One region of the Mycobacterium simiae genome, then DNA from elsewhere that is predicted to be linked to it. Evidence: riboswitches for the same ligand, from Rfam matches in the RefSeq annotation. Region 1 holds a riboswitch; the other holds the start of a gene.
The links. A riboswitch is a leader RNA that binds a small molecule or an ion and turns the genes downstream of it on or off. The one in region 1 is predicted to bind cobalamin.
Positions count from the first base shown of each region.

Region 2: linked by a shared signal. The riboswitch ahead of G6N33_RS02605 ((2Fe-2S)-binding protein) and the one ahead of metE (5-methyltetrahydropteroyltriglutamate--homocysteine S-methyltransferase) in region 1 are both predicted to bind cobalamin.

Region 1 is NZ_AP022568.1:3,981,269-3,987,472, forward strand. Features, by position in the region: gene metE (5-methyltetrahydropteroyltriglutamate--homocysteine S-methyltransferase) at 1-2,293, opposite strand, end outside; cobalamin riboswitch at 2,444-2,634, opposite strand; gene G6N33_RS18720 (NAD(P)H-binding protein) at 2,687-3,328, opposite strand; gene G6N33_RS18725 (TetR/AcrR family transcriptional regulator) at 3,360-3,920, opposite strand; gene G6N33_RS18730 (TrpB-like pyridoxal phosphate-dependent enzyme) at 4,021-5,292, opposite strand; gene G6N33_RS18735 (aldo/keto reductase) at 5,526-6,204, opposite strand, start outside.
Region 2 is NZ_AP022568.1:570,617-576,820, forward strand. Features, by position in the region: gene G6N33_RS02585 (Rv2732c family membrane protein) at 1-301, opposite strand, end outside; gene miaB (tRNA (N6-isopentenyl adenosine(37)-C2)-methylthiotransferase MiaB) at 298-1,824, opposite strand; gene recX (recombination regulator RecX) at 1,882-2,412, opposite strand; gene recA (recombinase RecA) at 2,378-3,418, opposite strand; cobalamin riboswitch at 3,576-3,705, shown strand; gene G6N33_RS02605 ((2Fe-2S)-binding protein) at 3,749-4,432, shown strand; gene G6N33_RS02610 (DUF3046 domain-containing protein) at 4,455-4,649, opposite strand; gene G6N33_RS02615 (glycosyltransferase) at 4,689-5,855, opposite strand; gene G6N33_RS02620 (limonene-1,2-epoxide hydrolase family protein) at 5,905-6,204, shown strand, end outside.

The sequences.
Region 1 (6,204 bases):
CCGCGCGGACCTCCCGGGCGGCGGCGACCATGTTGTGCAGCGACGCCTTCACCTCGTCGGGGTTGCGGGTCTTCAGCCCGCAGTCGGGGTTGACCCACAGCCGTTCGGCGGGCACCGCCCGCAGCGCGGCGCGCAATGACTCGGCCATTTCCGAGGTGCTGGGCACCCGCGGGGAATGGATGTCGTAGACGCCCGGGCCCACGCTGTTGGCGAAGCCGACCGCGTTCAGGTCGTCCAGCACCTCCATGTGTGAGCGGGCCGCCTCGATGGACGTCACGTCGGCGTCCAGGTCGGCGATCGCGCCGATCACGTCGCCGAATTCCGAGTAGCACAGGTGCGTGTGGATTTGGGTGGAGTCGGCGACGCCGGAGGTGGCCAACCGGAAAGATCCGACAGCCCAACGCAAATACTCCTCTTGGTCGGACCGGCGCAGCGGCAACAGCTCGCGCAGCGCCGGCTCGTCGACCTGGATGACCGCGATGCCGGCGGCCTCCAAATCCACCGTCTCCTCGCGAATCGCCAGGGCGACCTGATGCGCGGTGTCAGCCAGCGGCTGGTCGTCGCGGACGAACGACCAGGCCAGGATTGTCACCGGCCCGGTCAACATGCCCTTGACCGGTTTGTCGGTCAGCGACTGCGCGTACTGAGCCCACTGCACCGTCATCGGATGCCGGCGCATCACGTCGCCGTACAGCACCGGCGGCCGCACACAGCGGCTGCCGTAAGACTGCACCCAGCCGTTCTTGGTCGCGAAAAAGCCGTCCAGTTGCTCGGCGAAGTACTGCACCATGTCGTTGCGTTCGGGCTCCCCGTGCACCAGCACGTCGAGTCCGAGCTCCTCTTGCAGCTTGATGACGTCGGCGATCTCCTGCTTCATCCTGCGGTCGTACTCGGTCTCGTCGATGTCGCCGGCGACCAGAGCGGCGCGAGCCTTACGGATCTCGACCGTTTGCGGGAAGGATCCGATCGTGGTGGTCGGCAGCGGCGGCAGGTGCAGGCGTTCGTCTTGGTTGGCGCGGCGTTGCGCCGCGTCACCGCGGTGCGTGCCGGAGGCGAGGATCGAGTCGATCCGGGCCCGCAGCTCATCGTCGTGCAGCCGAGGGTCCTTCCGGCGCGAGGCCACCGCCGCGTTGGAGGCCGCGATCTCGTCGGCGATCTCCTTTGACAAGGTGTCGCGCCCCTGGTGCAGGGCGCGGGCCAGCGTCACCACCTCGCCGACCTTCTCCTGCCCAAACGCCAGCCAGCTGCGCAGCGCATCGTCGAGCCCGGTCTCGGGCTGCAGCGAGTAGGGCACATGCAGGGTCGAACAGGATGTCGAGACCGCGACGTGGGCCACCGAATCCCGCAGCACCGCAAGCTTGCCCAGCGCCGCTTCGAGATCGGTACGCCAGATATTGCGCCCGTCGACGACACCGGCCACCAGCGTCTTGCTGGCGAGCTCGGGCACCCCCGCGACCGCGGTGTCCGCCCCGTACACGAGATCGACACCGATCGCCTCGACGGGGGTACGGGCCAGCGCGGCCAGCGAATCGCCCGGATCGCCGAAGTACGTGGCGACGTAGATGGCGGGCCGATTGCTGACCCTGCCGAGCGCGTTGTAGACCGCTTCGGCCAGCGCGGGCGCATCGGGAGAGATGTCGGTGACCAAGGCCGGCTCATCGATTTGCACCCACTGCGCACCTCCAACAGACGGGTCTGCGAGCAGCGACAGCAGCTCGGAATAGATGCCCACCAGCTCCTGCAAGCGCTCGATCGGTGCGCCGCCACCCCGAACATCATTGACGGCCTTGCTCAGCAACAGGAACGTGATAGGCCCGATGACGACCGGGCGCGCGGGAATCCCTTGGTCGAGAGCCTCTTTCAGTTCGGAGAGCACCTTGTCTGGGTTCAGCGTGAACTTCGTTGCCGGTTCGATCTCGGGAACGATGTAGTGATAGTTGGTGTCGAACCATTTGGTCATTTCCAGCGGTGCGACATCTTGGTTGCCGCGCGCGGCGGCGAAGTAGCGATCCAGATCATCGGGGACCTGCGCGGCCCGGGCCGGCAACGCGCCCAGCATGACCGCGGTGTCGAGCACCTGGTCGTAGTAGGAAAAGGTGTTGACCGGCACCGAGTCCAGGCCGGCATCGACCAGCCCCTTCCAGGTGTCGCGGCGCAGCGCTGCGGCCACGTTTTCCAGGTCGGCCCGGCTGGTGCGTCCGGCCCAGTAGCCTTCGGTCGCGCGCTTGAGTTCGCGTTTCGGTCCAATGCGCGGCGAGCCGACAACCGTGGCGGTGAATGCTTGAGCGGTCACAATATTCGTCCTTCGATCGGCGTGGTGGTCACCGCCGGCGGACGTGCAGCCGATCCGTAGCGGAGCGCACCCCATCTTCGTAGAGGTACTAACCCGCCAACGGGTGCAGCCAAACGCCCATTCCTCGAGGCGATGAGCCGCCGGGCGCGGCGCGCCCGGCACAACTGGCAGGTCTCCGGACTCGCAGGCGCGCACCCGGGGGCGCTCCTACTGGCCGTCGCTTCCCAGTCATCTCGACCAGTGCTTGTGACGGCGGTCGTTCCTGCATACCGTTGCGGGACAGTCCCGGATTCTCACCGGGTTCCCTCTCGCGAAGCGCGACCAACCTTTGCCTCGCTCGATGCCCGCGCCGCGGGCGCGGCGCGTGCAGACCAGCTGCGCGATGCAGTTTAGTCAGCCCGCCACCGCCTGTGCGATCGGGATGTCGCCGTTGTTGAATTCGATGGTCCGCCGGATGGTCGAATCGTCGGCCAGCGCCGCGGCGGCAACGAGCGCGACGTCGGCCCGGGACACCTCGCCCTTTCCTTCTCCGAGCACAATCTCGCCCGTCGGCGGCTCCAGCGTCAGCCGGCCGGGACCCAGAATCGTCCAATCCAGGTCACTGTCGCGCAGATGAGCATCCGCGGCGGCCTTGGCCTCGGCGTAGGCGAAGAACGGGTTATCCTGTGGCACACCGTGATCCGGCCCAGCGCCGAAGTAGGACACCATCACAAACCGCGTGACGCCGGCCTGCGCGGCGGCGGCGATAACCCGGACCGCCGCGTCCCGGTCGACGGCGTAGGTCCGCGCCGGGTTGCCGCCCCCGGCCCCGGCCGCGAAGACGACCGCGTCATGCCCGGCCAGCAGGTCGGCCAGCGCGTCGGTGTCGAGCTGTTCGATGTCGGCCACCACCGGCTCGGCGCCGGTGGCGGCGACGTCGTCGGAGTGATCGGGATTGCGGAAGACGGAGCTCACCTGGTCATTACGGTCGGTCAGGATGCGAGCCAGCTGCAGGGCGACCTTGCCGTGGCCGCCGATGACGATGATCCGTGCCATGTGTCCGACGGTACGCGTTGCGGCGGCCGGGTCAGCTAGCTCGCAGTCCCTCGATGGCGAGGTCCATGATTCGTTTGGCTTGCCGCTTTCCCGCTGCCCCTTCGCCGACCCGCCACAGAAAACTCATCAGCAGCAGTACATCAGCGGGGTCGAGGTCGGGCCGCAGCGAGCCGTCGGTCTTGCAGGCATCGAGCAGCTGACCGACCGCGGCGACAACGGGTGCGTACGTTTCGTCGATCGCATGCTGCAGCGCCGCACTGTTGAGTGCGTCGCCCAAACCGTGTTTGAGACGGACATAGTCGGCGAGGTTGAGAAACCACAAGCGGAACGCCTCCAACGGCGCGCGAGACCGCAGCAGTTTGGGGACCGATCCCACGAGTCGTTGGACGTCGTGCCGGTATACCGCCAGGACCAACGCTTCGCGGGTGGGGAAGTGGCGATATAGGGTTCCCGCCCCGACGCCCGCGCGTTTGGCGATCTCGTTGAGTGAGGTCGCTCCCGACTCCGTGAAGGCGTCGTGCGCCACTTCAATGATGTGCTCTCGGTTACGTAGGGCGTCGGCGCGGATGCGCGTGTCGGCCTCGTCCGCCACAGGTCGACACCTCCTTTGGTCGCCGGAAACGCTGCGCTGCCGTGTCGAGCATAAGTGGAGATCATTCCGGTTCGATCACCATGCTTGCCGGCTTGTGCCATCATTCGTCGGGCAGACGGTCGTGAAAGTAGTCGTCGTAGGCGGCCAAGTCGAGTAGGCCATGGCCGGAATAGTTGAACAGGATGACGGTCTGCTGCTGCGTACGTCGCGCGGCCAGCGCGGTGTCGATTACGCCCCGAATAGCATGCGCGGTCTCCGGCGCCGGGATCATGCCTTCGGCGCGTGCGAACCGCACGGCCGCCTCGAGCACGGAGGCCTGCGGGTAGGCAACCGCTTCAATCCAGTGGTGTTGCACAAGATTGGACACGATCGGCGCCGCACCGTGGTAGCGCAAGCCCCCGGCGTGGGTGGCCGGCGGAATGAAGTCACGTCCGATCGTGTGCATCCACAGTCGCGGCGTGAGACCGGCGCTGTCACCGGAGTCGTACCGCAACATGCCTTCTGTCAGCGACGGACAGGACTGCGGTTCGACCGCTATTAGGCGAGGCCTGTTCGCTTCGGGGGCGTGCGGTTGCAGAAACGGCAGGGCGAGGCCGGCGAAATTCGAGCCCCCGCCGCACGCCGCGACGATGACATCCGGATCCGTCTCACCCGCGAGCTCCAGTTGCTGCTTGGCCTCCAGCCCAATGACCGTCTGATGCAACAGCACGTGGTTCAGCACGGATCCGAGCGCATAGTGCGTATCCGGACGCAATAACGCCTCTTCGACGGCTTCACTGATCGCGATCCCCAGGGAACCGGGGCTGTCCGGATGCTGTTGCCTGACCGCGCGCCCTGCGTCGGTGGTCGCAGACGGACTTGCAATCACCTCGGCACCCCATGTCTCCATCAGGATGCGGCGGTACGGCTTCTGCCGGTGTGATGCGGCGACCATAAAGACGTGACAATCCAAGCCGAGCAGTTGGCACGCCATCGACAGGGCGCTGCCCCACTGTCCGGCACCGGTCTCGGTGGTGATCCGCCGAATGCCTTCCGCCTTGTTGTAGTACGCCTGGGCGACGGCAGTATTCGACTTGTGTGAGCCGGCAGGCGATACCGACTCGTCCTTGAAGTAGATCCGGGCCGGCGTGTCCAGACACCGTTCGAGCCGTCTGGCTCGCACCAATGGCGTTGGACGCCATAGCCTTAAGATGTCGAGCACTGGACCCGGCATATCTATCCAGCTTTCGGCGGACGTCTCTTGGTCGATCAGGGCGGCGGGAAACAACTCAGCGAGATCTGCGGGGTCGACTTCGCGTTCGAGGATCGGATGCCGCGGTGCTGCGAGCGGTGCAGGTAGGCAGGACAGGACATTGAACCATGCGGAGGGCATCTGTTCAGGTTTCAACACATAACGCAACGAGTTGTCTCCTCTCGAGTGAAGGCGTGAGAGCGCAGCCGGCAGGGGCATGGGATCACTCGACGGATCACCAACCGGGCCGAACGTATTCCGCAACGGGGTGCGGACCGGTTTCGACGCCGGGCCGTCAACCACGGTGAGCCGCGCGGCATGTCGTGTGCGTGGTTTACCTGTCCCGGCGCAGCGGTCCGGACGGTTGCGAATCGCTAACCGGCCGCGGATAACTGGGGTATCCGCGCGATAATCTCTTGCAGCTGAGCATCATCCGAGATGCCCTGGAAGTCGTAACGTGGCGTATACGCGGCTTCCAACGCCTGCACTTCGGTGTCGGTGAGGTCGATCTCGAGGGAGGCGACAGCTTGGTCGATTTGCCCGACGTTGCTTGCTCCGACAATGGGTGCTGTCACTACGGGTTTGCTATGCAGCCAGGCGAGTGCCACTTGGGCCCGGCTGACACCGCGCGCCGCGGCAACTGCGCCGACCGCGTCGATGATGGCTTTGTCGGACGACTCATCGGCCGTGCGATAGAGCATGTCGGCAAACCCGTCATTGGACGATCGCGGGGTGGCCTTGGCGTCCTCCCAGGATCGCGCCAGCCTTCCGCGCGCCAACGGACTCCAAACAATCGTTCCGACGCCCTCATCGAGGCACAGCGGGATCATCTCCCGTTCCTCCTCGCGAGCCAGCAGATTGTAGTGATCCTGCATCGAGATGAATCTCGCCCAATTGTGGGTCTGCTGCAGATGAAGGGCCTTGGCGAACTCCCAGGCCGGCATGGACGATGCCCCGAGATAGCGAACCTTGCCGGCCTTCACCAGGTCGTGAAGTGCTTCGAGTGTCTCCCCCAATGGGGTGCAGTGATCGTTGCGGTGTATCTGGTACAGG
Region 2 (6,204 bases), 2.4 Mb from region 1:
GCGCCCAGCGCCGGGTCAGCAACGCCAGCATCGAGAAGCCGACGCCGAAAACCAGTGCCAGCCAACAGAAGACCCTTGACGGCAGCGACAACGCGGCCGCCTGCGCGCCGTGGCCGCCGAACAGCACGTCCCAGCCCCGCACCGAGCCGGTGTGCGGCAAGATGAACGAGCCCAACAGCACCAACACCAGGATCGCAACGACCAATGCCCTTGCGCCCGGGTCGAATTCGCGGGCGACGCGGCGCTCCGCGGCCTCGATCTCGGCACGCAGGGCGTCGAAGTCGGTGTGCTTCTTCGTCATTGGGAACACCCCAAAATTTCTGCTGGTGTGGCGACCGGCCCGACACCGGGCATACCCAAGCCGATACTGCGCGGACGTTGCCCGGCGGCATGAGCGTCACCGGCCTTGGTGCGACGGTGGGCCAGGATGCCCGCGTCGGCGATCAGGTGATGTGGGGCGGCCTCGGTGACGGTCGTGGTGACAACGTCGCCGGGACGCACCGACGGGTCGGCGGCGAAGTGCACCAGCCGGCCGTCGCGCGCCCGGCCGGTCATGCGTGCCGTGCGCGCGTCCTTGCGGCCCTCACCGGTGGCGACTAGCAATTCCACGGTGCGGCCGATCAGGTCGCGATTGCCGTCCAGCGAAATCTGTTCCTGCAGCGCAATCAGTCGCTCATACCGTTGCTGTACAACGGGTTTGGGCACCTGGTCGTCGAGTTCGGCGGCGGGCGTGCCGGGCCGTTTCGAGTACTGGAAGGTGAACGCCGCGGCGAACCGGGCCTGGCGCACCACGTCGAGGGTGGCGGCGAAATCCTCTTCGGTTTCGCCGGGGAAGCCGACGATGAGGTCCGTGGTGATGGCAGCGTGTGGCATGGCGGCACGAACCCGGTCGATGATGCCGAGGTAACGCTCGGCGCGGTAGGACCGCCGCATCGCGCGCAGCATCCGGTCGGAACCCGACTGCAGCGGCATGTGCAAGGCGGGGCAGACGTTCGGGGTCTGCGCCATCGCCTCGATGACGTCGTCGGTGAATTCCGCCGGGTGCGGCGAGGTGAACCGAACGCGTTCCAACCCGTCGATGCGGCCGCAGGCGCGCAGCAATTCGGCGAAGGCGCCGCGGTTGCGGGGCAGCGCGGGGTCGGCGAACGAGACGCCGTAGGCGTTGACGTTCTGGCCCAGCAGCGTGACTTCCAGCACCCCGTCGTCCACCAACGAGCGGACTTCGGCGAGGATGTCGGCCGGGCTGCGGTCGACCTCCTTGCCCCGCAGCGACGGGACGATGCAGAACGTGCAGCTGTTGTTGCAGCCGACCGAGATGGAAACCCAAGCCGCGTAGGCGGATTCGCGGGCGCTGGGCAATGACGACGGGAACTCCTGCAACGCCTCGACGATTTCCACCTGCGCGGCCCGGTTGTGCCGGGCCCGGTCTAGCAGCGTGGGCAGCGACCCGATGTTGTGCGTGCCGAAGACGACGTCGACCCAGGGGGCCTTGCGCAGCAGCGCGTCTCGGTCCTTTTGCGCCAGACAGCCACCGACGGCGATCTGCATGGCGGGGTTGGCCCGCTTGCGTGGCGCCAGATGGCTGAGGTTGCCATACAGCTTGTTGTCGGCGTTTTCACGCACGGCGCATGTGTTGAAGACCACCACGTCGGCGTCAGCTCCGTCGGCGGCGCGCTGGTAGCCGGCCGCCTCGAGCAGGCCGGCCAGTCGCTCGGAGTCGTGCACGTTCATCTGGCAGCCGTAGGTGCGGACCTGATAGGTGCGCACCGATCCCGTCGCGGGCCCACTCGGGCTCGCGGCGTCGGGCGCCACTGTCGAAGTCACGGGGCCATGGTACGGCGACCAGTGCCCCGCGGATTAACCCGCAGCTAGAACTCCCCGTCAGACCCGACGGCGTTCCCGTTCGGCGGCGAGCTCGGCAAGAACGACCTCGCAGGCTAGGTTCTGGCTGTAACCGCGGCGGGCCAGCAGGCCCACCAGCCGGCGGGTGATCCGCGCCTCATCGTTGCTGTCGCCGCTCAGCGTCTCGCGGCGCAGCTTGGCCCGGACCAGTTCTTCGGCCCGCTCTCGCTCAGTGGCGCCGTCGATGTCGGCCAGCGCCGCGGCGATCACCTCTTTGGCGACGCCTTTGGTGTGCAGCTCGGCAGCCAACGCGCGCTTGCTTTTTCCCGCCCTGGAATGCCGCGACCGCACCCACTGTTCCGCGAAATCCCGGTCATCCACGAGCCCAACGGCGGTCAGCCGATCGAGCACGCGCGCACTGACGTCGCCGGGGTATCCGCGCTTGGCGAGCTGACCGGACAGCTCGGCCCGGGTACGCGACCTCGCGGTGAGCAGGCGCAGGCACAACGCACGCGCCTGCTCGTCGCGGGTGGGCTCAGAAATCGACGGGGGCTGGCAGGACGTCATCATCGGTCACCACCGCGCCAATGCCGAGCTTCTCCTTGATCTTCTTCTCGATCTCGTTGGCGATGTCGGCGTTCTCCATCAGGAAGTTGCGGACGTTCTCCTTGCCCTGCCCGAGCTGCTCGCCCTCGTAGGTGAACCAGGAACCGGACTTGCGGATGAAGCCCTGGTCCACACCCATGTCGATCAGCGAGCCTTCCCGGCTGATACCCCGGCCGTAGAGGATGTCGAACTCGGCCTGCTTGAACGGCGGCGACACCTTGTTCTTGACGACCTTGACCCGGGTGCGGTTACCCACCGCGTTGGTGCCGTCCTTGAGCGTCTCGATCCGGCGCACGTCCATGCGCACCGACGCGTAGAACTTCAAAGCCTTTCCACCCGTGGTGGTTTCCGGACTGCCGAACATCACCCCGATCTTCTCGCGAAGCTGGTTGATGAAGATCGCCGTGGTCCCCGAATTGTTCAGCGCGCCAGTCATTTTCCGCAGCGCCTGGCTCATCAGCCGGGCCTGCAGACCGACGTGGCTGTCACCCATCTCGCCCTCGAGCTCCGCGCGCGGCACCAGTGCGGCCACCGAGTCGATGACCAGGATGTCCAGCGCGCCGGAGCGGATCAGCATGTCGGCGATCTCCAGGGCCTGCTCACCGGTGTCCGGCTGGCTGACCAGCAGCGAATCGGTGTCGACGCCGAGTTTCTTGGCGTAATCCGGGTCCAGGGCGTGCTCGGCGTCGATGAACGCCGCGACGCCGCCGGCCGCCTGGGCGTTAGCCACCGCATGCAGTGCGACGGTCGTCTTACCCGAGGACTCCGGGCCGTAGATCTCCACGACCCGGCCGCGCGGCAGGCCGCCGATGCCCAGGGCCACGTCTAGTGCTATGGATCCGGTCGGAATGACCGAGATCGGCTGCCGCATCTCGTCGCCGAGACGCATCACCGAGCCTTTGCCGTAGCTCTTTTCGATCTGGGCCATCGCCAGTTCGAGAGCCTTCTCGCGGTCGGGGGCTTGCGTCATGGTGCCTCTCCTATAGCAGTGTGTTCGATGACCTGTTTCGGTCGGTTGGCCGTGACACTAGGCGCGGGGTCCGACAATTCCGCTTCAGCGCTCCCCACAGTAGCCGAACACCTGTTCGATTCAAGTTCGACACGCCGCGCGTGTGGCAACATCGGCTATCGAAAAGGGCGACGACGGGCCCGCGCGAAAGCTCGAGGAAACCGGTGCGAATCCGGTGCGGTCCCGCCACTGTGATCGGGCACATCCGAACCCGAAAGCCAGATACTCACCGTCGGCGCCTGCTCACCAGACACCGGGGCGGATCTCCCCGGGGAGGGCGGTCGCACACGCATGGACATCTCGGGCGAGCTTGCCCAAATAGCTTCGTATAAAGGGTTTTTCGCCTTGCCGGTGGGCGGCACCGCGATCGGATGGCACCCGGTCCGCAGGGACTACGCCGACGGCTTCGCCGATTTGATCGACGCCACCGCCCGCCGCTACCGCACCGGCGATCTGCGGATCGGCGCCTCACTGGTGCATCTGGGCCACGCCAGCCGGCTGTGGTCACCGGTGCTGGGCTGCGCGGTGGCACACCAGGTCGTCCCGGACCTGAAAACCCTCGAACGTGCCGACGACGGGGCCCGGCTGCGCCTTCCCGAACCCGTCGGGCGGGCCGTCTCCGGGGACTCCGACGCTGCGGCGAAGATGCTGTACCGCGCTGTGGTGCAGCGACACATGCAGCCGTTCGCGGCCGGGTTGCGGGTCAAGCTGGCCCCGGCCCTGTTAGCCGGCAACCTCGCGTCCGCCCTCGTCGGCGCCGCGCGAGCGCTGCTGTCCGCGCGGCCCGACCTGCGCGGCCCGATCCTGCAGATCACCGGCGCGCTGCTGGACACCGGCGTGCTGTCGGGAACCGGCGCCATCACCGACGCGCAGCTGGGCTTTCGGCGGGCGAGCTGCTGCCTGTTCTATCGGCTGCCGGGGCGATCCGTCTGCGCCGACTGCGTGTTTCGGGCGCGCGGGCCGGCCCGCTGGTGAACCCGCGGCTGAGCCGGCGGTCTCACCACTGGTCGCGGGGCACGTCGAAGTCGGCGCACAACGCCCGCCAAACCTCACGGGGTTCGATGCCGTCCTCGATCGCCTGCGCGGCGGTGCGGCCGCCGAAGCCCGCCAATACGTGGTCCACCAGCACCGATGCGCCGTACGCGGCGCCGAACCGCAACACCACTCGCTCGTTGAACTCCGTCAGACGCACATCAGCCAACATACTGGGCAGCCAACATCCCGAGACTTTTCAGCCCGCCCGGGCCAGCGCCTGATGGCAGACCCGCACCGGGTCGTCGACCTGGCGGATGCCGGCCGCCGCGGTGCGTGCGGCACCGCGGTAGCGGGGTGACGACAAGACGTCGCCGACGGCTGCCACCAGCGCCTCGGCGGTCAATGGGCGAATCAGCCGCGCGCTGCCCTGCCGGGACACCCGGTTGGCGATCTCCCATTGATCGCCACCGCCGGGCACCACCACCAGCGGCACGCCGGCCAGCAGCGTTTTGGCGACCATGCCGTGGCCCCCGCCGCAGATCACCACGTCGGCATGCGCCAACAGTGCGTCCTGGCGTCCCAGCCCGACCGTGGCCCAGGGGGGCACGGTCAGCTCGGCTCCGCCCAGGCGCGACACCAGCAGTCGCGACCCGGCCGGCAACGTCTGCCCCGGCGTCAAGCACGCCAGCGCGACTTCGGCCAGACCTTCAGTCCCGATCAACGCGGTTGACGGCGCGACGACCACGACCGGGCCCGAACCGTCGGGGACCTCCAGGATGCGGTCGGTCGGCTCGAAGTGCAGCGGACCCACCACGACGGCCTCGGCCGGCCAGTCCGGGCGGGGCACCTCCAGCGCCGGCAGGGTGGCGATCAGCCGGCGCAGCGGCCCGGGGTCGCGGACGGGCAGACCGATCTCGGCGCGTGCCAGCTCCCGCTGCCGCAGCCCGGTCCGCCACGACCGCGCCGTCAGGGCGCGCATGGTGGCATCGCGCAACCGGCCGCGGATACCGGTGCCGGGCGCCAGCCCGCTGCCGATCGGCGGCAGCCCTTTCGATGGCAGGTACAGCGGATGCGGGTTGAGCTCGATCCATGGGACGCCCAGCAACTCGGCGGCCATGCCGCCGCCGGCGGTGATCACGTCGGAGACCACCAGGTCGGGTTGCAGCGCGCGCAGCACCGGCACGTTGAGCACGGCCATCCGCGCGGCTCGCCGGTGGATGCGGGCGCCGGCGTCGAGGTCTTCGTCGGTGGCCGCCAGCCCGTCGAGCGGCAGCGCCGCGATGCCGGCGTCGCGCGCGGTCGGGAGCCATTCCTCGCCGGTGAACAGGGTGGGCTCATCGCCGGCGTCGCGGAACCGCAGGCAGAGCGCGATCGCGGGAAACGAGTGCCCGGGATCTGGGCCGGCGACGACGGCGACTCGCACCGCCTTACCCTGCCACAACGCGCCGCCGGCACGCGCCTACGCTGGCACCATGACCGAGCTGACCCAGACAGCCGTCGCAAACACGCGCACGGTCGAACGATTTCTGAATGCGCTGCAGGATGTGGACCTCGAGACCGCAGCGGCCGCCTTGGACGAAAACCTCATCTACCAGAACGTGGGCCTGCCTACGATCCATGGCCGCCGCCGGGCCATGCAGTTGTTCCGCCGGATGGACGGCAGGGCGGGTTTCGAGGTCAAGATCCACCGCATCGCCGCCGACGGCGCGGCGGTGCTGACCGAGCGTTCCGACGCGCTGATCTTCGGCCCGCTGCGCCTGCAGTTCTGGGTG